2 regions of the Streptomyces sp. BRA346 genome follow, and region 1 is predicted to be linked to the other one. Evidence: riboswitches for the same ligand, from Rfam matches in the RefSeq annotation. Region 1 holds a riboswitch; the other holds the start of a gene.
The links. A riboswitch is a leader RNA that binds a small molecule or an ion and turns the genes downstream of it on or off. The one in region 1 is predicted to bind glycine.
Positions count from the first base shown of each region.

Region 2: linked by a shared signal. The riboswitch ahead of gcvT (glycine cleavage system aminomethyltransferase GcvT) and the one ahead of gcvP (aminomethyl-transferring glycine dehydrogenase) in region 1 are both predicted to bind glycine.

Region 1 is NZ_JAIWIH010000062.1:8,211-19,686, reverse strand. It holds gene LCH29_RS41070 (PhzF family phenazine biosynthesis protein) at 1-127, shown strand, start outside; gene LCH29_RS41065 (CPBP family intramembrane glutamic endopeptidase) at 149-949, opposite strand; gene LCH29_RS41060 (hypothetical protein) at 1,289-1,558, shown strand; gene LCH29_RS41055 (glutamate--cysteine ligase) at 1,572-3,074, opposite strand; gene LCH29_RS41050 (hypothetical protein) at 3,532-4,119, shown strand; gene LCH29_RS41045 (DUF5999 family protein) at 4,388-4,594, shown strand; gene gcvP (aminomethyl-transferring glycine dehydrogenase) at 4,687-7,581, opposite strand; glycine riboswitch at 7,772-7,869, opposite strand; gene LCH29_RS41035 (PRC-barrel domain-containing protein) at 8,000-8,317, shown strand; gene LCH29_RS41030 (DNA polymerase IV) at 8,307-9,770, opposite strand; gene LCH29_RS41025 (MerR family transcriptional regulator) at 9,831-10,457, opposite strand; gene LCH29_RS41020 (bifunctional nuclease family protein) at 10,626-11,099, opposite strand; gene ftsR (transcriptional regulator FtsR) at 11,152-11,476, opposite strand, start outside.
Region 2 is NZ_JAIWIH010000018.1:72,225-83,700, forward strand. It holds gene LCH29_RS21545 (ABC transporter ATP-binding protein) at 1-326, opposite strand, end outside; gene LCH29_RS21550 (ABC transporter permease) at 323-1,321, opposite strand; gene LCH29_RS21555 (ABC transporter substrate-binding protein) at 1,453-3,213, opposite strand; gene LCH29_RS21560 (ABC transporter permease) at 3,300-4,304, opposite strand; gene LCH29_RS21565 (enhanced serine sensitivity protein SseB C-terminal domain-containing protein) at 4,612-5,412, opposite strand; gene LCH29_RS21570 (enhanced serine sensitivity protein SseB) at 5,519-6,316, opposite strand; gene LCH29_RS21575 (AAA family ATPase) at 6,564-7,259, opposite strand; glycine riboswitch at 7,448-7,556, shown strand; gene gcvT (glycine cleavage system aminomethyltransferase GcvT) at 7,752-8,879, shown strand; gene gcvH (glycine cleavage system protein GcvH) at 9,027-9,407, shown strand; gene glyA (serine hydroxymethyltransferase) at 9,433-10,698, shown strand; gene LCH29_RS21595 (L-serine ammonia-lyase) at 10,803-11,476, shown strand, end outside.

The sequences.
Region 1 (11,476 bases):
CCGCGACGAGCTGACCGGACTCCAGGCCTCCGCCCGCACCGGGCTGGTCCGCACCGCGCTGCGCGGCGACCGTACGCTGCTGACCGGCCGGGCCGTCACGGTCATCGACGGGGAGCTGCTGGTCTGAACGGCCCCCGCCGGGGGCGGGTCAGGCCGTGGGCAGCCAGCCCACCTTGCCCGCCAGCAGGGCGTAGCCGACGAACGCCACGATGTCGATCAGCGCATGCGCGGCGACCAGCGGCCCGACCCGCCCCCACCTGCGGTAGAGCAGGACGAAGACGACGCCCATCGCCATGTTGCCGAAGAAGCCGCCGACCCCCTGGTACAGGTGGTACGAACCGCGCAGCACCGAGCTGGCCACCAGCGCCGCCATCGGCGTCCAGCCCAACTGCCCGAGCCTGCGCAGCAGATAGCCGACCACGATCACCTCCTCCAGCACCGCGTTCTGCACGGCGGAGACGATGAGCACGGGCAGCTTCCACCACACGTCGGGCAGCGCCTCGGGCACCACCGTCAGATTGCCCCCGGCCGCCCGCGCGCCCAGGTAGAGCAGCAGCCCGGTGCCGCCGATGCCCGCGGCGATCGCGGCGCCCCAGGCCAGGTCGGAGCGCGGCCGGGTGCGGTCGAAGCCGATCGCGCGCAGCCCGGCGCCCTCGCGCAGCAGCAGATGGGCCACGAGCGCGACCGGCACCAGCGCGGTCGCTACCCCGAACAGCTGCCAGGCGAGGTCCAGCCAGGGGCGGCCGGGCGCCTGGGAGCCGTTCATGGTGGCCGCCTGGTCCTTGAGACCGCCGGGCTTGGTCACCGAGCCGATGAAGCTGATCAGCGCGGACAGGGCGCTCGCGCCGAGCGACAGCGCCAGCACGAGCAGCGTCTCGTTGCGCAGGATCCGTCGCGGCAGGTCGCCCTCGATCGCGGGCAGCTCCGCCCCACGCGCCTCTGACTGCACTCCTGCCTCCACTTCCGCTCTTCACGCCTCATCGGCGCGCCCGCCCCGCTAAGGTCTCGAAAACACATCCGAGATCGCGCACGAGCAGGCTGGGCCGGGCGCCATCCGCCGGTGCGCCGCCCTCCTGACAGCGTCATCTTCCAGGAGAGACAGATCGCCATGGGACGCCACAGCCGGCCCGACGAATCCGACGGTCCCGACTACTCCGGCATATTCGATGCCATGGACCGCGCCGATCACACCGATCACGCGGATCACACGGATCGCACCGGGCGTATCGATCACTCCGCACCGGACAATACGGGGTCCAGACCCGGCGCGTCCTCCCGACGCCGGACCGTGGCGATCTCCACAGCGCTGGTGCTCGCCGTCGCGACCGGCGCCGTCGTGGTCTTACGCGGCGGGCTGCTGCCCTCCGCCGAGTCCTGCCGGAGCAACGCGGTGCGGCTCTCGGTGGCCGCGTCCCCGGACATCGCCCCCGCGCTGCGCACCGTGGCCGACCACGCCCGGAAGGCGGGCATTCGGTCCGATGGCCGCTGCCTGGACGTGAAGGTCAGCAGCCGCCCGGCGAAGGCCATCGTCGCCGCCGGAGAAGCGGGCGCGGGGTGAGGTCCGGCGTCGGTCAGGCCGACAGGTCGGCGGGCCAGGTGTGGACGGGGGCGTCGGTCCGCATCAGGGCGCAGTAGCGGCGGGTCATGGCGGCGAGCGCGGCGTCCCGCCCCAGCCCGCTGTCCCGCGCCCGGTGGTACGTCGCGGCCTGCCAGGACGCGCCGTTGACCCGCAGGGCGCAGCGCTGCTCGATCACTCCGAGGTAGCGGTCGCGGTCGGCGGGCTCGACGCCCCATGCGTCCAGTCCGGCGGCGGCCAGCGGCAGCAGTTCCTCGAGGACCAGCCGTACGGCGGAGGTGCGCGCCAGGGACGAGGAACGGCCGGGCTTCGGCCATTGCAGGACCGTGTCGATGCCGTGGCGGCACGCGGCGTCGAAGTTGGCCGCGGCGGCGGCGAACGGCAGCCGGGTCCACACCGGACGGGGCTCCTCGGCGAGCGCCCTGACCAGCCCGTAGTAGAAGGCGGCGTTGGCGATGACGTCGGTGACCGTGGGGCCCGCGGGCAGCACCCGGTTCTCCACGCGCAGATGCGGCACGCCGTCCACGACTTGGTAGACGGGCCGGTTCCAGCGGTAGATCGTGCCGTTGTGCAGCACCAGCTCCTGGAGTTCGGGCACGCCGCCCTCGTCCAGGATCCGCAGCGGCTCCTCGTCGGCGCCGGTGGACAGCAGCGGGGGGAAGTAGCGCAGGTTCTCCTCGAAGAGCTGGTACGCGTCGGTGATCCAGCGCTCGCCGAACCAGGTGCGCGGCCGCACCCCCTGCGTCGCGTATTCCGGTGCGCGCACATCGGTGGCCTGGAGGAACAGCGGCGGGCGGGATTCCCGCCACACCTCACGGCCGAAAACGAACGGGGAGTTGGCGCCGATGGCGATCTGCACGGCGGCCACGGCCTGCGCCGCGTTCCACACGGCGGCGAAGCGTCCGGGGGTGACCTGGAGGTGCAGCTGGACGGAGGTGCAGGCGGCCTCGGGGGCGATACTGGCGCTGGCGTAGCTGATGCGCTCGCGGCCCTCGATATCGATGAGGAAATCCTCGCCGCGGGCGGCCAGCATCTGTTCGTTGAGAAGTTTGTAGCGGTCGTCGTAGGACAGGTTGGCCGATCCGAGATCCCGGGTGGCCAGCGTCGGCAGAATTCCGATCATCACGATCTCGGAGGACACCTCGCGCGCCTTGCGGTCGGCATATGACAGTCCCGTTCGCAACTCTTCCGAGAGCTGATCCAGAACCCTGCCGTGCAAACGGTGCGGCACGATGTTTACTTCAAGATTGCACTGTCCGAGTTCGGTCTGGAAATCGTGACTCGCGATGCGCTCCAGAACCTCTGTGTTCATCATCCTCGGCAGCCCGTCGGCGCCTGCGAGATTCAGCTCGATCTCCAGCCCCATGAGATTCTTCGGGCGGTCGAATCGCTTGTCGGCCAGGAGCCGGGACAGCGCGTCGAGACACTGCCGCAACCGTCCGCGCTGCCGCTGCCGACCCGACGGATCGAACTCACCGGCTACGACCTTCTCCCCCATCGGAGCACCTCCTCGAGTGGATCATCGGCGCCCGCACCGCGCACACCACGCTCGATGATGCCCGCCAATGTGATCGATAACGCCCCGCGCGGCCCGCCCAGCCGGTAGGCTCTCAAGAGCGGCGCATTGCTCCAGGAAAATGGATCGGTGAGATCCAGCCTACCGCGGCGGACGTAAACCTCCAGGTCATATCCGTGCATCCAGCACCGAATCGGGGGAAATCCCCGCGTCCGCACGGACCGGAAATCACCTTGCGCGCAATATCGGGGACAGGTAGCCGAAACACTGCCGGAACATGAGTCGTATAAACTCGCTTTAGGAGGCAGAGAGATAACGCCCGGACAGTTCGTCCCGGCCCCCTCTGACCCGCGTACCGAGCTACGTACACCGACAGCGCGCGTCCATACCCTGGCCCGCTATCGCTCCACCGTGTCTCCGAAGTGAGAGGCGACCCACCATGCCGCTGCTCGTGCCCCCGGCCCCCGCGCCCGCCCTGCGCAGCGTCCTCACGGCCCTTGGTTCCCCCACCGCTGTCCGTGAGGTCCGAACCCCGGCACTCAGCTCCCTTCCCGGCCCCTTCGAACCCGAACTCCCGCTCCCCGTCCACGTCTTGGACGACATCACCACACTCGCCGGCCCGCCGCAGGTCAGACTCACCGGATGGCGCTTCATGCTCCGCGACGGCGACCGCACGGTGGCCGCCGCCGAGGCCAGGCTCACCGCCGACGGCTGGGCCTTCTCGCACTTCTCCGAGGGGCCGTACGTGGCCTCGGCCGAACTCGCCCTGCGCCAGGCCGAGTCGCTGCCGTCGGCGTACCAGCCGCGGCTGCTGTCCATCCCCGAGCTGTACATGGTCGCGCTGTGGCTGCACGGCGACCCCGCCGCGGACGCCGCCGAGGGCGGCTTCGGGGCCGGAGACCTGCTGGTGCCGCTCGCCCCGGCACCGCCCGGCATCGCGGCCCACCACCCGCACCCCGCGGCCGATCTGCTGCCGGTCCTCACCCATCGGCTGACGTCCGCCCCGCTGCTGGGCACCCCGGCCTGACCTGCCCCTTCGGCGACGTACGGTGCGCCCCGTGGTCCGCCGGGCCACGGGGCGCCGCGCTGCGGCCCGGTAACAGTCCCGCCACGGTGAACCGTCCGGTCGGGTGATGCGTCATTATCTAGCAAGACCGGTGCCGCGAAATCCCTGCGGAATCCGTGCCGCAGGGCAACACTGGGAGCATCCGACCGACACACAACGGGGGGCGGCCGACATGAACGCCGCAGCGAGCAGCAGGACATACACCTCACCGCAGCGAAAGAACCTCGCCATGTGCCAGCATCAACCACCGTGCCCGTCAGCCGACTCCGCCGACCGGGAGGCCGCCCATCTCGTGGCGCACCACCCGGAGCAGGGCTGGAGCCTGCTGTGCAACGGTGTCCTGCTCTTCGAGGACACCGGCGAGCTGCTGCCGGACGGGCGCATCATCGCCCCGTGCCGACCGCTCGCCACCGAGCACGTCGTGACCGCCGCCTAGGCTGACCACCTGGACGGCATGGCATCACCAGGGCCCGGCCCGGCGTATTGATCCGCCGAACCGGGCCCATCGTTGTGTTCACATCGTGGTGCTCAGTTCTCGTACGACTCCATGGGCGGGCACGAGCAGACGAGGTTGCGGTCCCCGAACGCCCCGTCGACCCGCCGCACCGGCGGCCAGTACTTGTCGGCCGAGACCCCGGCCGGGAAGACCGCCTCTTCCCTGGTGTACGGGTGGTCCCACGACCCGCTCAGCGTGGCGGCCGTGTGCGGCGCGTTCCGCAGCGGGTTGTCGTCCTTGGGCCACTCCCCCGAGCCGACCTTGTCGATCTCGGCGCGGATCGCGATCATCGCCTCGCAGAACCGGTCCAGCTCCGCCAGGTCCTCGCTCTCCGTCGGCTCGATCATCAACGTCCCGGCGACCGGGAACGACATCGTCGGCGCGTGGAAGCCGTAGTCGATCAGGCGCTTGGCCACATCGTCGACCGTGACCCCGGTCGCCTTGGTGAGCGGCCGCAGATCCACCACGCACTCGTGCGCCACCAGCCCGCCGGGCCCGGTGTAGAGCACCTGGTAGTGCGGCTCCAGCCGCTTGGCGATGTAGTTGGCGCCGAGCACCGCGGCCTGGGTCGCGCGGCGCAGCCCCTCGGCACCCATCAGCCGGATGTACGCCCAGGAGATCGGCAGGATGCCCGCCGAGCCCCACGGCGCGGCCGAGACCGGGCCGACGCCGGTGGCCGGGCCCGCGGCAGGCTGGAGCGGGTGGTTGGGCAGGTACGGCGCGAGGTGCTCGCGCACCGCGACCGGGCCGACGCCCGGGCCGCCGCCGCCGTGCGGGATGCAGAACGTCTTGTGCAGGTTGAGGTGGGAGACGTCGCCGCCGAACCGGCCGGGCTCGGCCAGCCCGACGAGCGCGTTGAGGTTGGCACCGTCCACGTACACCTGGCCGCCCGCGTCGTGCACGGCCGCGCAGATCTCGGTGATGTGCTCCTCGAACACGCCGTGGGTGGACGGGTAGGTGACCATGAGGACGGCCAGCTGCTCGCCGTGCTGCTCGATCTTGGCGCGCAGGTCGGCGGCGTCCACCTCGCCGTCCTCGCCGGTCTTGACGACGACGACCTTCATCCCCGCCATGACGGCGCTGGCCGCGTTGGTGCCGTGCGCGGAGGACGGGATCAGGCACACCGTGCGCTGCGGCTCGCCGTTGGCCCGGTGGTACGCCCGCACGGCCAGCAGCCCGGACAGCTCGCCCTGCGATCCGGCGTTCGGCTGGAGGGAGACCTTGTCGTAGCCGGTGACGTCGGCCAGCCGCTCCTCCAGCTCGCGGATCAGCGTCAGATAGCCGTGGGCCTGCTCGACCGGCGCGAAGGGGTGCAGCGCGCCGAACTCCGGCCAGGTGACCGGCTCCATCTCGGTGGTCGCGTTGAGCTTCATGGTGCAGGAGCCGAGCGGGATCATGCCCCGGTCCAGGGCGTAGTCCCGGTCGGCCAGCCGCCGCAGGTAACGCAGCATCGCGGTCTCGGAGCGGTACTGGTGGAAGACCGGGTGGGTCAGGTACGTGTCCGAGCGGAGCAGCTCCGCGGGGAGCGCGTCGGCCGTCGCGGCGTCCAGCTCGTCGATGCCGCTCCCGTCGCCGCCGTCGACGCCGAAGGCGGACCATACGGCGGCCAGCTGGGCGCGGCCGGTGGTCTCGTCGCACGCGATGCCGACATGATCGGCGTCGGTCAGCCGGAGGTTGACCCCGGCCTCCCGGGCGGCGGCCACGACGTCGGCGGCCTTGCCGGGGACGCGCGCGGTGAGGGTGTCGAAGAATGCGTCGTGCACCAGCTCGACGCCGCCCGCCCGCAGCCCCCCGGCGAGGACGGTGGCGTAGCGGTGGGTGCGGCGGGCGATGGCCGCGAGCCCGTCCGGGCCGTGGTAGACCGCGTACATTCCGGCCATCACCGCGAGCAGGACCTGCGCGGTGCAGATGTTGCTGGTGGCCTTCTCGCGGCGGATGTGCTGCTCCCGGGTCTGGAGCGCCAGCCGGTACGCCTTGTCCCCGTCCGCGTCCACCGAGACCCCGACGAGGCGGCCGGGCAGGCTGCGGGCGTGGGCGGCGCGCACGGACATGAACCCGGCGTGCGGGCCGCCGAAGCCCATGGGCACGCCGAACCGCTGGGTGCTGCCGACCGCGATGTCCGCGCCCAGCTCACCGGGCGAGGTGAGCAGGGTGAGCGCGAGCAGGTCGGCGGCGACGGTGACGATGGCACCCAGCTCATGGGCCCGCTCGATGACCGGGCGCAGGTCGCGGACGGCGCCGGAGGCGCCCGGGTACTGGAGCAGCACGCCGAAGACACCGCGCTCGGCGATCTCCTCCGGGATGCCGTCGGTCAGGTCGGCGACCACGACCTCGACGCCGGTCGGCTCGGCGCGGGTCTCGATGACCGCGATGGTCTGCGGCAGACAGTCGGCGTCGACCAGGAAGACGCCCTCCTTGACCTTGCCGACGCGGCGCGACAGCGCCATGGCCTCGGCGGCGGCCGTGGCCTCGTCCAGCAGCGAGGATCCGGCGGTGTCCAGGCCGGTCAGATCGGCGACGACGGTCTGGAAGTTGAGCAGGGCCTCGAGCCGACCCTGGGAGATCTCCGGCTGGTACGGGGTGTAGGCGGTGTACCAGGCGGGGTTCTCGAGGACGTTGCGCAGGATCACCGGCGGGGTGAAGGTGCCGTAGTAGCCGAGGCCGATCATGGACGGCAGCACCTGGTTGCGGTCGGCGAGCGCACGCAGCTCGGCGAGGACCTCGGCCTCGCTGCGGGCCGGCGGCAGCCGGAGCGCCTCGGCACTCTTTATGACCTCGGGTACGGCGGCGGCGGTCAGCTCGTCGAGGGAGCCGAAGCCGACCTGGGCCAGCATCTTGGCCTGCGCTCCGGCGTCGGGGCCGATATGACGCTGCTCGAATGGAGTACCGCGCTCCAGTTCGGCGAGCGAGATGCGGTGGGTGGTCATCAGCGGGGGCCTCCTGGTCTGTGACGACCGGCGAGGGGCACCGCGGCGCGGGTGCCCTTACGGCCTCCCCCTCTGTCATCTCAACCTGAGAGCTTCACCGGCCCGTTCGTGCCTGACCGGCTTTCACCGTCGGTGAGGAGGGGTTCCGGAGCGTGTGCTCCCCGTGGCCCACCCTGCTTTCCAGAGTGACCTCACCCGCACGGTACGTGTGCCTGAGAGATTCCGGGGAGGATTTGCTCCTTCGGCGCCTCCGACACCATTGTCGAAGGACTCTCCCGCACGGGGTCTACAGCCACAGCCAGCGTACCAGCGCGTCTTACTCCCGGGAGGGGTTGGCCGCCAGGTGCTCGAGTGGCCGCGTACGGGGATGTGGCTTTTGGTAGGTATCACCGGATCATCGCCACCTGTGGGAGAGAGCGTGCAGACGGACATCGACCCGCGGACCCTGATCGGCCGCAAGGCATTCGACCGCGAGGGCGCCAAGATCGGCACTGTGGACGAGGTCTACCTCGACGACGCGACCGGCGAGCCCGAGTGGGCGGCGGTACGCACCGGCCTGTTCAGCCGGGACGTCTTCGTACCGCTCGAACCGAGCGAGGTCGTCGGCGACACGCTGCGGGTGCCGTACGACCGGGCGCTGATCAAGGGCGCCCCGGACCTCGGGGTCGGCCGCCATCTCTCCCCGGAGCAGGAGCTCCAGCTCTACCACCACTACGGGCTCGACGTCACCGGCTGACCCCGCTCCCGGCCGGATGCCCTGCGGGCTCGGCAGACTCGGGGGGCTCGGGGGGCTCGGGGGGCCGGACCAGCGGCAGGGGCTCGCCCGGCTCCAGCTCCGGGTCGTCCACGGCGAACGTCCGCACCCGGCCGGGCCCCGACCAGGGCACCTCGAAGCGCACGGTCACCCGCCCCACCCCGCTGCCCTGCACCCAGCCCGCCCCGTACTCCGCGTGCCGCACATCGATCCCCGGCAGCCACGCCCGTGGCCTCCCGGAGCCCTCAGCGGCCTCTGGGGCGCCCGAGCCCTCCGGCTCGGGCATCTCGGCGCCAGAACCCCTCTCCGGGTCCTCCACGGCGCCGTGAGCGGCCTCAGCGGCTTGGGCGTCGTGAGCGGCTTGGGCGGCTTGGGCGAACAGATCCTCCTGCGTGTAGTCCGCGAGCCCCGACACGCCCACCCCCAGCAGCCGCACGCCCGCCGTGGTGTCCACCCCGTCGATCAGCCGCGCCGCGGCCTCCCTGACCACGCCGGGGTCGTCGGTGGGCCCGCGCAGGGTCTCCGAACGGGTCAGCGTCGAGAAGTCGTACCGCCGCACCTTGATCACGACCGTGCGCCCCGAGCGGCCCGCCTCCCGCAGCCGCCGCACACAGCGGTCGGCCAGCCGCGCCACTTCCAGCTGCACCCGGGTCCGGTCGGTCACGTCGACGTCGAAGGTGTCCTCCACCGAGATGGACTTGGCGTCCCGCTCGGCGACCACCGGCCGCTCGTCCCGCCCGCTGGCCATCAGGTGCAGCGACGCCCCGTGGGCCCGGCCCAGCAGCCGGACCAGCTCCGCCTCGCCCGCCTCCCGGGTCTCGGCGACGGTGTGGATCCCGGCCCGGCGCAGCGCCTCCGCGGTGGCCGGGCCGACGCCCGGAAGGGTGCGCACCGGCATCGGGTCCAGCAGCTCCCGCTCCGTACCGGGCTCGATGACCGCCAGGCCGTCCGGCTTGGCCTGCTCGGAGGCGATCTTGGCGAGCATCTTGGAACCGGCCAGGCCCACCGAGCCGGTCAGCCCGGTCACCGCGCGGATGTCGGCCCGCAGCCGCTCCGCCACGGCCCGCGCCACCGCCACCCGCGGCTCGGTGCCGCCCGCCTCCAGGTCCACGAACGCCTCGTCCAGGCTCAGCGGCTCCACCAGCGGCGACAGCGCGCGCAGCAGCCCCATGACCTGGTCGCTGACCTGGCGGTAGAGGGAGAAGCGGGGGGTGAGGTAGGCCGCGTTCGGACAGAGCCTGCGGGCCTGCGCCATCGCCATGGCCGAGTGCACCCCGAACACCCGGGCCTCGTACGACGCCGTGGCCACCACCCCGCGCGGGCCGAGGCCCCCCACGATCACCGGCTTCCCGCGCAGGCTGGGCTTGGCCGCCTGCTCCGCCGAAGCGTAGAAGGCGTCCATGTCCAGATGGAGAATCGTCGGCGCACCCCTCACACGTTCGATGCTGCCGCACACCACTGACAATCGGGCGTCGGCCGCGGGGTGGGAGCGCTCTCAGCCGGCCCGGTTGCGGCGCCGGGCGAGCTCGTCGGCGGGGTTGTGGCCGACCAGGGTCTCGCCGGTGTCCACCCGCTCCCCGTGCAGCTGGGACAGCGCGCTCTCCACGTCCCGCCACACCACGCCCACCGCGATCCCGAAGACGCCCTGGCCACCCTGGAGGAGGTCCACGACCTCGTCGGGCGAGGTGCACTCGTACACCGTCGCGCCGTCGCTCATCAGCGTCATCTGCGCCAGGTCGTCCAGGCCCCGGGTGCGCAGGTGCTGAACGGCAGCCCGGATGTTCTGGAGGGACACACCGGTGTCCAGCAGCCGCTTGACGATCTTGAGGACGACCACGTCCCGGAAGCTGTACAGCCGCTGGCTGCCCGACCCGTACGCGGGCCGCACGCTCGGCTCCACCAGGCCCGTGCGCGCCCAGTAGTCCAGCTGGCGGTAGGTGATGCCCGCGGCGGCGCACGCGGTGGGGCCGCGGTAGCCGACCGTCTCCGTTCCCGCCGCGGCGGGCTCCCGTGGTGCCGTGGGCTGTGCCGCGACCCGAGCCTTCAGTGCCGGATCGGCCGGTGCGCTCCCCTGGAGCGTGTACGGACCGCCGGCTGCCGTGCCGTCGCCGGTGCTTCTCACGCCGACCTCCGTCCTCGACCTGCCTCCTCGAAGGTAGGCAGTCACCCGGGGTGCGTCAACGATCGCCACACTCGGCACGCCGAGTGATAATCACCCTGAGAGTGGTTTCCCGTGTCCCTCGTCCGGGAAAGGCTACTCGAATGCGCTAGCGAGGTCCGGCAGACCGCTTCACTGACTGCTGCTTCCGAAGTCCTCGGGCGAGATCTGGTCGAGGAACTCGCGGAACTTCTCCACCTCGTCCTCCTGCTCGTCCGGGATGGCGATACCGGCGTCGTCCAGCACGCCGTCGCTGCCGTAGATCGGCGTCCCGGTGCGCAGCGCGAGCGCTATGGCGTCGGACGGCCGCGCGCTGACCTCCACACCGCTGGCGAAGACCAGCTCGGCGTAGAAGACCCCCTCCCGCAGATCCGTGATCCGGACCTCCGTGAGGGTCTGGCCGACCGCTTCGAGTACGTCTTTGAATAGGTCGTGGGTCAGCGGGCGTGCCGGAGCCATGCCCTGCTGTGCGAAGGCGATCGCGGTCGCCTCCCCTGGTCCGATCCAGATGGGGAGGTAGCGGTCGCCTCCCACTTCACGCAGGAGCACGATCGGTTGGTTGGAGGGCATTTCCACCCGGACACCCACGACGTCGAGCTCGTTCACACAGCAACCCTAGGACGTGCCCGGCCGGTTTGGATAGTCGGGGCCGGATCGGTCAGTGCGCGGCGGCCCGCAGAGCCGACTGCACCAGGGCCGCGTGCAGCCGGACGGAGAGCGTCGCCAGCTCGCGCGCGCTGGCCTCCGCATGCGCTCTGGTCTGCGGGTTTCGATGCAATCGCAGCGGTGCGACCACTTGCTCGACCAGTCCGGCCTCGCGCTCGGCGGCTGCTTTCATGATCCGCAAATGGCGTGGCTCCAGACCGAAGCGGCCCAGCTCGGCGAGCAGCCGGGCGACCGTCACGGCCTCGACGTCGTAACCGCCGCCGTCGTCGTGCGCGATCAGCCCGTACGACTCCCAATCGGCCAGCTCCGCCTCGCTG
Region 2 (11,476 bases), on a different contig from region 1:
TCGGGGTCGGCGCCCAGCAGCTCCTGCCCGTTCAGCCAGATCTCCCCGGAGATCCGGGCCTTGCGGCGGCCGTACTGCCCGGCGGTGTGCAGCCCCATGATGCCGAGCGAGGTGACGGACTTTCCGGAGCCGGACTCGCCGACGATGCCGAGGGTCTTGCCCTTCTCCAGCCGGAAGCTGAGCCCGTCCACGGACTTCACCAGGCCGTCGTCGGTCGGGAAGTGGACCCGCAGGTCGCGCACTTCGAGGAAGGCCGTCGGGGCGGGCGAACCGGCCGCGGCCACCTCCCCCACGGCGGCGGTTGCGGGCTTGTCGATGTCGGTCATCCGAGCCTCACTCGTGGGTCGATGACGGCGTACAGGAGGTCCACGACGAGGTTGGCGACCACGATGCACAACGCGGCGATCAGGGTGACGCCCAGGATGAGCGGAAGGTCCTTGTCGCTGATCGCGTTCACCGCGAGCCGCCCGAGGCCGGGCAGGTTGTACGTGCTCTCGGTGAGCACCGCGCCGCCGAGCAGCGCGCCCAGGTCCAGGCCGAGCAGGGTGAGGATGGGGGTCCAGGTGGAGCGCATCGCGTGCCGCCCGATGACCGTCCGCTCCCGCAGCCCCTTGGCGCGGGCGGTGCGGATGTAGTCCTCGCCCATGATCTCCAGCATGGTGGCGCGGGTGAGCCGGGCGTACATGGCGGCGTAGAGGAAGGCCAGCGTGATCCACGGCAGGATCAGGCTCTCGAACCACTTGGCGGGGTCGTCGCCGAGCCCCTTGTAGTCCACGTCGACCCACTTCAGCTGGTAACTGAAGATCGCCAGCGAGAGCAGACCGGTGAAGTAGATCGGCAGCGAGACACCGGCGAGCGCGGCGGTCATCGCCGAGCGGTCCCACAGGGTGCCCCGGCGCAGCGCGGAGACGACACCGGTGGCGATGCCGCCGACCAGCCACAGCACACACGCGCCCGCGGCGAGCGAGAGGGTGACCGGCATGGCGTCGGTCAGCTGCGGCCACACCGCCTGCTCGGTGCGGAAGGAGTAGCCGAAGCAGGGCCTCGCGCAGTGGGTGACATCGGAGCCGTTGGCGTAGTCGCGGCCTGCGAACAGGCCCTCGACGAAGTGCCAGAACTGCACCAGGAGCGGATCGCTGAGCCCCAGCTTCGTCCTGATGCCCTCGATGGCCGCGGGGTCGGCCTGTTTGCCGACGAACAGCAGCGCGGGGTCGGAACCGGCCCACTTCGGGATCACGAAGAAGATGGCGAAGGTCGTCAGGGTGACGACCAGCAGCATCATGACGACGGCGAACAAGCGCCGGATGACGTAAGCAAGCACTGTGCGCGGCCCGGTGGCGGTGCCGGAACCCCGGGGTGCGGGGTTCCGGCACCGCCACGCGTGGCCATCACCTGCCCTTCGGGCCTATCGGATGAAGCGACGGTGGGGGTGGGGTGGCCGGCGGCCGGCCGTCACTTGACCCCGAGGGACACGTAGTCGTACCGGCCGTTGTAGGCCGAGGACGAGTAGGCGTTGGTCAGCCGCGAGCTGCGCCAGGTGATGTTCTTCTCGTACAGGAACGGCATCGACACGGCCAGGTCGGCGACCTTGTGGTTCATGTCCGCGTAGATCTGGCCGGCCTTGGCGGGGTCGGTCTCCTTGAGCGCGTCGTCGAAGTCCTTGTTGATCGCCTTGTCGTTGGTCTCGGTGACGTTGTAGTTACCGGTCTGCTGGATGAAGCGGCCGTCGTACAGCGGGCGGGAGAAGCCCTGGCCGGTCGGGAAGTCGGGGCCCCAGCCGGTCATGCTCATCCCGTAGCCGCGCTTGTGCATCACGGACGGGGAGCCGGTGATGCTCGCGGACGAGCCGCCCTCGATCTCGTTGATGTCGAGCTTGATGCCGACCTTGGCCAGCGACTCCTGGAGCGCCTCGGCGGCCGCCGTCTCGTTCGGCTGGTCGTTACGGGAGACGATCTTGGCGGAGAACCCGTTCGGCTTGCCGCACTGCTTCAGCTCGTCCTTGGCCTTGGCCGTGTCCGGCTTGCCCTTGCGCTTCATGACGCCGTACGGGTCGTAGTCGTCCGAGCCCTTGACGCTCTTGGGGAGCATGTTGGTGGCGAGGTCACCACCGGCCTGCGGGCCGCCGCGGGTGGTCTGGAGCTGGGTGTAGTCGGTCGCGTAGAAGACCGCCTTGCGGCAGTGGATGTTGTCGAACGGCTTCACCTTGGTGACGAGGTCGACGTACCGGACGAAGTTCGTCTCGATGTTGTCGACGTTGCCCTTGTGCTCCTTGAGCGCGGCGGCCCGGCCGGACTGGCCCATGCCGGTGGCGCTGAGGAAGACGTCGTAGTCTCCCTTGACCAGCAGCTTGTCGATGGCTTCGAGGTTGGAGTTGAAGGTGACCGTGACCTGGTCCGGCAGGGCGGCGCGGACCGGGTCGGACGACTTCTTCCACTTGGCGTTGCGCACCAGGGCCAGGCTCTTGCCCGGGGTGTACGACTTGAGCTTGTACGGCCCGGAGGAGAACGGCCGGTTGGTGTACTGGGCGCCGGTGTCCTTCTCGCGCTTCACCGGGGAGCCGGTGGGCATGGCGAGCATCTGCTCGAAGTCACCGTTGGGCTGGGCGAGACGGAAGGTGATGGTCTTGTCGTCCGGCGTCTCGATCGCCTTCAGCCCGAGCTTGTCCTTGGACTTGTCCTTGTACGGGCCCGGGTACTCGCCCTTGGGGTCGAGGGCCTGGCGCAGATAGTCGGGGCCGCCGGAGATCACGTCCTTGGCCCAGATGCGCTCGATGCCGTACTTGACGTCCTTGGAGGTGATGGCCGAGCCGTCCTCCCAGGTGATCCCGTCGCGCAAGGTGTAGGTGTACGTCTTGCCGCCGTCGCTGATCTTGGCGGTGGAGGTGGCCAGGTCGGGGACCAGTTCGTTGGACGCCTCGCCCGGCTTCGGCGCGTAGGTGATGAGTTGACGCGAGTAGAACCGGGCGAAGTCCCAGGCGAAGCCGTAGTACTGGCGCTGCGGGTCGAGCGAGTCGAAGTTCTGCTTGTTGATGAACTTCAGGGTGCCGCCCTTCTTGGTGGACTTGTTGGCGACGCCCTTCGCCCCCGCGTTGAATCCGGCACCGGAGGATTTGTCGTCGCTGCCGCCGCCGCACGCCGCGGTGGCCAGCAGGGCGCAGACGACAGCCGTCGCGCCGACGATCCGCCTGCTTCTCGACGAACGTAGGGGTTTCATGGTTCCTGCAACCTCCGGGATAGCGGTACGTGGCATGGCGCGGGGAAAGCTTCGGGGAGCCGCCTGGCATCCGCGGCCGGGGCGCCTCATCGGGTGCCCTTGGGGTCGAGGGCGTCGCGGACGCCGTCGCCGAACAGGTTGAAGGCCAGCACGGTCACGAAGATCGCCGCACCCGGGATGATCATGAACATGGGATCGTCCTCGTAGGTGCCCACCGCTTTGGAGAGCATCTGCCCCCAGGACGCGGTCGGCGGTTTCACGCCCGCCCCCAGGAAGCTGAGCGCCGCCTCGGTGAGGATGTTGGTGGGGATCATCAGCGTCGCGTAGACGGTGATCGGCGCCACCAGGTTGGGCAGCAGCTCCCGGAAGAGGATGTAGCGGCGGCCGGCGCCGAGGCTGCGCGCGGCCTCCACGTACTCCTTCTCGCGCAGCGACAGCGTCTGGCCGCGCACGATGCGGCCGACGTACGGCCAGCCGAAGAAGCCGATGACCGAGACCAGCACCGCGATGCGCACCCCGCTGCCGGTCAGGCCCAGCAGGTCGTTAGGGAGCACCGAGACCAGGGAGATGATGAACAGCAGCTGCGGGAAGGCCAGCAGCATGTCCATCACCCGGCTGATCACCGAGTCCACCCAGCCACCGAAATATCCGGCGATGATGCCGAAAACAGTGCCGAGGACGACGGCGACCAGGGCCGCGAGGAAGGCCACCAGCAGCGAGATGCGCGCGCCGTAGACCACGCGGCTGAACACGTCGCGGCCGTTGGAGGGCTCGACACCGAAGAGGAAGTCCGAACTGATGCCGCCCAGGCTGCCCTTGGGGGTACCGAAGAGGGGGTCGATCTCCTCCTGGTGGAACTCGTTGGGCGGGTGGCCCAGCAGGCTCACGATCAGCGGCGCGAAGATCGCCACTAGCACGAGAAAGACGACCACGGCTCCGCCCGCAAGCGCCAACTTGTCGCGTTTGAGGCGTCTCCAGGCGATCTGTCGCAGCGATCTTCCCTCGACCGACGCCTTGACCACATTCGCCGCCACATCGGCAGTCGCCACCGGCTCTGCGTCGGTGCTCGTGCCGTGCAATGGTGCCGTCATCGTGGTGGGGACCCCTCTCGACCGGTGGTGACCGGCCCACGACTCGCCGCTGTGGCGGCTTAAGTTCACAAGGTGAGCGAAAGGGGTCGTTTTACGGAACCGCGCCCCTTGGAGCGGGAGTCTTCATCGCGTTTGTGATCACCCGCCAGTACCCACGGGCAATGGATGCCTAACCGTGATGTGCAGTAAGCGGTTCCGGTATACGGACAGTTGTGACCCGAAAACGCATCAGTAACAAACGCCCACCGCGGGAAGTTCGCGGTGGGCGGTTCAGGTAAGCGGACTCAGCGCAACGGCCCGTACGCGCTCAGTACGCGTGCCGGGGCGGCGGATAGCCATAGCCGTACGACGGGGGCGGCGGCGCGGGCGCGGCGTTGTAGGCGTCGCGGTCGAAAAACGGCCGGGCGTTGGCGCGCATCCACATCGCCACCGGATCGTGCTCGTCCGACAGCTCGACCGTGGAGACCGGCAGCCCCTCCGGCACCACGCCGACGGACTGCTGCATCATCAGCCGCACGGACTCCACGGCCTGCTGGCCGTTGTCGTACAGATCGAGCCCAATGGCCAGGTACGGGGCGCCCAGCGCGGGCTGCACCCAGGCCCGGCGCAGCGAGCGCACCGCGACGGTGCGATGCGCGTTCTGCCCCAACAGGGCATAGAACTGCGGGATTTCGATGACCGGATCGGTCACCCGCAGCGGACCGGCGGGCAGCCGGTCCAGCCCGCCCGCGATCCGCCGCAGGTCGAGCCAGGGAATGCCGACGCCGCCGCCGGGGGCGTGCGGGTTGAGCCACAGGCCGTAGTGGTCGCGGTAGAGGGAGTCGGCGATCCGGCGCGCGTCCACCACCTCATGCGCACGATTCCAGCCACTGGCGGCGAGTTCCTGAGCGGACGTCACACACGGTGCGTAACCGTGGCCGTCCATGTCCATGTTGCCGTACTGGGCGTCGGGATCGCCGGGCGCACCGTGCCACAGCAGCATCCAGACCTGACCCTCGGAGAGGGCGCGCAGCAGCGCCTCGTAGGCGTCGTACCGGCCGGGAGCGACCTGCTCCAGCATCCGCTCGACCTGCCCGGCAGCCGCCCCCCAATCCGCGCCCGCGCTCACCTGGGTCCGCCCCTCTCTCGGCCTTGCCCGCACTCACCGGGACGCGCGCCGCCCCGACTGGTCATCCAACCAGCTTACGGTCCCCCGTGGCCGTCCCCGGAGTGCGTCACAGGTCACGGTCGTAGAACGGCCGTACGCGCTCCAGCATCCACGTGGCCACGGGATCACCCTGCGCGACGTCCAGCGCGACGAGCTGAACGGTCCACGGCACCGGCACCGCGCCGAGCGCCCGGCCGAGCGCCTCCACCGCGAGGGCCTGTCCCTCCGGGTCCGGCGCGTCCAGCTGGACACCGACGAAGAGCGCAGGCTGATCACCCTCGACGCTGGCCAGGGCGCGCCGCGCGGTGCGTACCCCGGGCTCCCTCGCGAACTCGATCCCGGCGGCGGCCAGGAAGTCGACCGGCTCCTCCTGCCAGTCGGGCTCGAACAGCCGCACCCGGCCCCCGCGCGCCGGGCCGTCCAGCGCGCTGCGCCCGGCCTTGCACAGCTCCTCGACCGCGGACGGCGGCAGCGGGACGCCGACCGGCCCGTCCGGGTTCACCACGATGCCGAGCTGCGGCGGCAGCCCGCGGGCGAACTCCACGGCCGGGGCGACCGTGAACGACATATGGGCGCCCACGATCTGGAGGAACTGCTGCTCGGAGCTGAAGACCGGCACGAACGCCTGGCCCTCGATCTCCACGGTGGGCAGGTCGAGGCTGTGGCTGTCGGGGCCGCCGCCGTTCGGCAGCGGGATCCAGACATGGCTGCGGGCGAGCGTCTCGACGATCCGCGCTCCGGCACCCGCGACCCCGATCGAGGCGGCGAGCACCTCTTCCAGCTCATTGCCGGGAAACGCGGGATAAGCGCCGTCGGGAAATCCTCCGTGAGCGGGGGTTATGCCCTGGTGCTCCGGGATACTCATCTTCGTCCAACCGCCATCTCGTCCGACCTGCACCAGCACCCTAACGGCTGCGCGGCGAAAGGCCATGGGGCGCCCGGGCATCTCCACAGCACTTCCTCACGCCGGGGGCACGCGGGGGCACATCGGGAGCGCGCCGGGGTCGCGGTGAGGGCGCGGTGAGGGCGCGGTGAGGGCGGGCCACCGAAAGGTGCCGTTACGTTCGGTCACCTTCCGGTGGCTCGTTTCCTACTGGTGCCCGACTCGCATGTCACTCGAAGGAGATGCCCCGCAACCGGCTCGCGGCTGCCCGGTCCAGCAGAACGGCGGAGGTGCAGCCCTCGGGCGGCAGCCCGCCCTCCACCCGCGTCACCAGCCGGCCCATCGCCCGCCGGTGCCGCCCGAAGGCGAAGCCGGAGACCCCCCGGCCGCGGGCGGCCTGGCCCTCCAGGGCGACCGCGGGGTCCACGTCCAGCAGCACCAGATGCAGCCCGCGGCCGGTGCGCCGGGCGTCCCGGGCCAGCCAGCGGCGCACCCAGGGCTGGGATCCGCAGTCATGGACGACGACGCTGGCGCCCGAGCGGACCGCCCGGCGCAGCCCCACGTAGTGGGCGCAGCGGACGAGCGGCCGGTAGACGGCGTACGGCAGCCAGCGGGGCATGCGTCTTTCCCAAGTCTCCCGGGTGTTCTGCGAGTCCACCCGCACCACGGGCCTGCCGCCCGGGTCGCACCCGGGGACGACCCGGCTGATCAGGGTCGACTTGCCGCTGCCGGGCAGCCCCGAGGCGATGATCAGGTCACGCGCCGGGTAGCGCAGCTCCGCCCCCACCCCGCCGCGCAGATCGTGGACGGCCGCATGGCGATCCGGTCTGACCGTGCCGCCCGACGCCGTCCGCTCCTGCGGCGTCCGCTCCTGCCGCGCGGGCAGGGGTCCTCGGGTGGTCGCGTATGTTCCCTGCCCGTGCACCGTGATCGTCCTCCAAGGTCGGTCAAGCGGCTCCGTACCCCGAGAGTGTCAAGAAAAGGTAATGGCCATCAAGGAGGCCCCGGCGCGACCCCGCTCACAGAACAGCGCCAAGATCTGGGGTTCCCTTCCGGAGCGGACGTGCGATGATGGCCGCGCCAACCGCATACGCCAACTGCATACCGGCCGCTCGAATCCGCGCGGGAGAGTCCTCGGTCACCGGCTCCGCCGACTGTTCCGAGGCGCCGAAGGAGCAAGCCCTCCCTTGAATCTCTCAGGCCCCGATACCGCACGGATGAGGCAGATCTGAAAAGCGGGCCACGCCGTCTGTGGCCCCACCCAAGGTGCAAGCCCGGCCAGTCCCGCCGCGCGGGAATGGTCACGGCGAACCTCTCAGGTTCCGATGACAGATGGGGAGGACGCTGTGCCGTCCTTGTCGTCCCATCCGCCCCACCCGCACGTCATCGTCGTGACCACGACCCTGGGAGCCGCACCATGACCGACGCCCCGCCCACGCCCCGCCGCACCGCGCTGGACGCGGTCCACCGTGCGCTCGGCGCCACCATGACCGACTTCGCGGGCTGGGACATGCCGCTGCGGTACGGGAGCGAGCGCGACGAGCACACCGCGGTGCGCACCCGCGCCGGGCTCTTCGACCTGTCCCACATGGGTGAGATCGCTCTCACCGGGCCGCAGGCCGCCGACGCCCTCGACCACGCCCTGGTCGGCCATCTCTCGGCGCTCGCCGTGGGCCGCGCCCGCTACACCATGATCTGCGACAGCGAGGGCGGCATCCTCGACGACCTGATCGTCTACCGGCTCGCCGAGCAGGAGTTCCTGGTCGTGGCCAACGCCTCGAACGCCCAGGTGGTGCTGGACGCGCTGACCGAGCGCGCCACCGGCTTCGACGCCGCCGTACGGGACGACCGCGACGCGTACGCACTGCTCGCCGTCCAGGGCCCGCAGTCCCCCGGGATCCTGAAGGGCCTGACCGACGCCGACCTGGACGGGCTGAAGTACTACGCGGGGCTGCCGGGCACCGTCGCGGGCGTGCCCGCCCTGATCGCCCGCACCGGCTACACCGGTGAGGACGGCTTCGAGCTGTTCGTCGCGCCGGACGACGCCGAGCGGGTCTGGCAGGCGCTGACCGAGGCGGGCGCCCCGGCGGGCCTGGTGCCGTGCGGGCTGTCCTGCCGGGACACGCTGCGTCTTGAGGCGGGGATGCCGCTGTACGGGCACGAGCTGGGCACCGACACGACCCCCTTCGACGCGGGGCTCGGCCGGGTGGTGAAGTTCGCCAAGCCCGGCGACTTCGTCGGCCGCGGTGCGCTGGAGGCCGCGGCGCGCGAGGCCGAGGCCCGGCCGCCGCGCACGCTGACCGGACTGGTCGCCGAGGGCCGCCGGGTGCCGCGCGCCGGATACGCCGTGCTGGGCCCCGACGGGTCGGAGATCGGCCGGGTCACCTCGGGCGCCCCGTCCCCGACGCTGGGGAAGCCGATCGCCATGGCGTACGTCGACGCGGAGCACGCCGCGCCCGGCAGCCCGGGAGTGTCGGTGGACATCCGCGGTACCCGGGAGCCGTACGAGGTGGTCGCGCTCCCCTTCTACCGCCGCGAACGCTGAAACCTCCGTTTCCGGCGTCTTCCGGCCCCGCGCACGGGAAAGCCTCCCCTTCTATGACCGCGCGCGCCGAAACCTCCCGTGACCCGTCTGTCTCACCACTGAAGACCCGTTTCCCAAGCACACCCCTCTATCCAGGAGAATCGGACCATGAGCAACCCCCAGCAGCTGCGCTACAGCAAGGAGCACGAGTGGCTGTCGGCCGCCGACCAGGACGGCGTGTCGACGATCGGCATCACCGAATACGCGGCCAACGCGCTCGGCGATGTCGTGTACGTCCAGCTCCCGGATGTCGGCTCCACCGTCGCCGCCGGTGACACCTGCGGTGAGCTGGAGTCCACGAAGTCGGTCAGCGACCTGTACGCGCCGGTCTCCGGTGAGGTCACCGAGATCAACGAGGACGTCGTGAACGACCCGGCGCTGGTGAATTCCGCCCCCTTCGAGGGCGGCTGGCTGTTCAAGGTGAAGGTGACGGACGAGCCGGGCGACCTGCTCTCCGCCGAGGAATACGCCTCCTTCTCCAACAACTGACCCTCCTTACTCGATCGGGACCCTGATGTCGCTTCTGAACAGCTCCCTTCACGAGCTCGACCCGGACGTCGCCGCTGCTGTCGACGCCGAACTCCACCGCCAGCAGTCCACCCTCGAAATGATCGCCTCGGAGAACTTCGCTCCGGCCGCCGTCATGGAGGCCCAGGGCTCGGTCCTGACCAACAAGTACGCCGAGGGCTACCCCGGCCGCCGCTACTACGGCGGCTGTGAGCACGTCGACGTGGTCGAGCAGATCGCCATCGACCGCATCAAGGAGCTCTTCGGCGCCGAGGCCGCCAACGTCCAGCCGCACTCCGGCGCCCAGGCGAACGCCGCCGCGATGTTCGCGCTGCTCCAGCCCGGCGACACCATCCTCGGGCTGAACCTGGCGCACGGCGGCCACCTCACCCACGGCATGAAGATCAACTTCTCCGGCAAGCTCTACAACGTGGTGCCCTACCACGTGGACGCCGAGACCGGTCTGGTCGACATGGACGAGGTCGAGCGCCTGGCCAAGGAGCACCGCCCCAAGCTGGTCATCGCGGGCTGGTCGGCGTACCCGCGCCAGCTGGACTTCGCCGCCTTCCGCCGCATCGCGGACGAGGTCGGCGCGTACCTGATGGTCGACATGGCCCACTTCGCGGGCCTGGTGGCGGCCGGGCTCCACCCCTCCCCCGTACCGCACGCCCACGTCGTGACCACCACCACCCACAAGACCCTGGGCGGCCCGCGCGGCGGCGTCATCCTGTCCACCGCCGAGCTCGCCAAGAAGATCAACTCCGCGGTTTTCCCCGGTCAGCAGGGCGGCCCGCTGGAGCACGTCATCGCGGCCAAGGCCGTGTCCTTCAAGGTCGCCGCCGGCTCCGCCTTCAAGGAGCGCCAGGAGCGCACGGTCGAGGGCGCCAAGATCCTCGCCGAGCGGCTCACCCAGGCCGACGTGACCGAGGTCGGCGTCTCCGTCCTCTCCGGCGGCACGGACGTGCACCTCGTCCTGGTCGACCTGCGCAACTCCGAGCTGGACGGCAAGCAGGCCGAGGACCGCCTCCACGAGGTCGGCATCACGGTCAACCGCAACGCCATCCCGAACGACCCGCGGCCCCCGATGGTCACCTCGGGTCTGCGCATCGGCACCCCGGCGCTCGCCACCCGCGGCTTCACCGCCGAGGACTTCCGCGAGGTCTCGGACATCATCGCCGAGGCGCTCAAGCCCTCCTACGACGCCGAGGCGCTGAAGGCGCGGGTCACCGCCCTCGCCGACAAGCACCCGCTGTACCCGCACCTGTCGAAGTAACCCGGGTCCGGCCCCTGGGGCCCGGACCCCGGGGGGCGCGCCCCGGCGCGCCCCCCGCACCGCACCACCCGCACGCGCCCCGCGTGCAGACGAAGGAGTCCCCGGTGGCCATCTCCGTATTCGATCTCTTCTCGATCGGCATCGGCCCGTCCAGCTCGCACACCGTCGGCCCGATGCGGGCGGCACGGTTGTTCGTCCTGCGGCTGAAGAACGAAGGGCTGCTGGCCCCCACCGCGGCGGTGCGGGCGGAGCTGTTCGGCTCACTCGGCGCCACCGGCCACGGCCACGGCACCCCCAAGGCCGTGCTGCTCGGCCTGGAGGGCCACTCCCCGCGCACCGTCGACGTCGAGGCCGCCGACGGCGAGGTCGAGCGCATCCGCAGCTCCAAGCGGCTGCGGCTGCTCGCCGCCGAGATCGAGGGCGGTCACGAGATCGACTTCGACGAGTCCGACGAGCTGATCCTGCACCGCCGCCGCTCCCTGCCGTACCACGCCAACGGCATGACCCTCTTCGCGTACGACGAGTCCGGCCATCCGCTGCTGGAGAAGACCTACTACTCGGTCGGCGGCGGCTTCGTGGTCGACGAGGACGCCGTCGGCGAAGACCGCATCAAGCTCGACGACACCGTCCTGAAGTACTCCTTCCGCACCGGCGACGAACTCCTGCGGCTCTCCCGCGAGACCGGCCTGTCCATCTCCGCGCTGATGCTGGAGAACGAGAAGGCGTGGCGCACCGAGGAGGAGATCCGCGCGGGTCTGCTGGAGATCTGGCGGGTCAT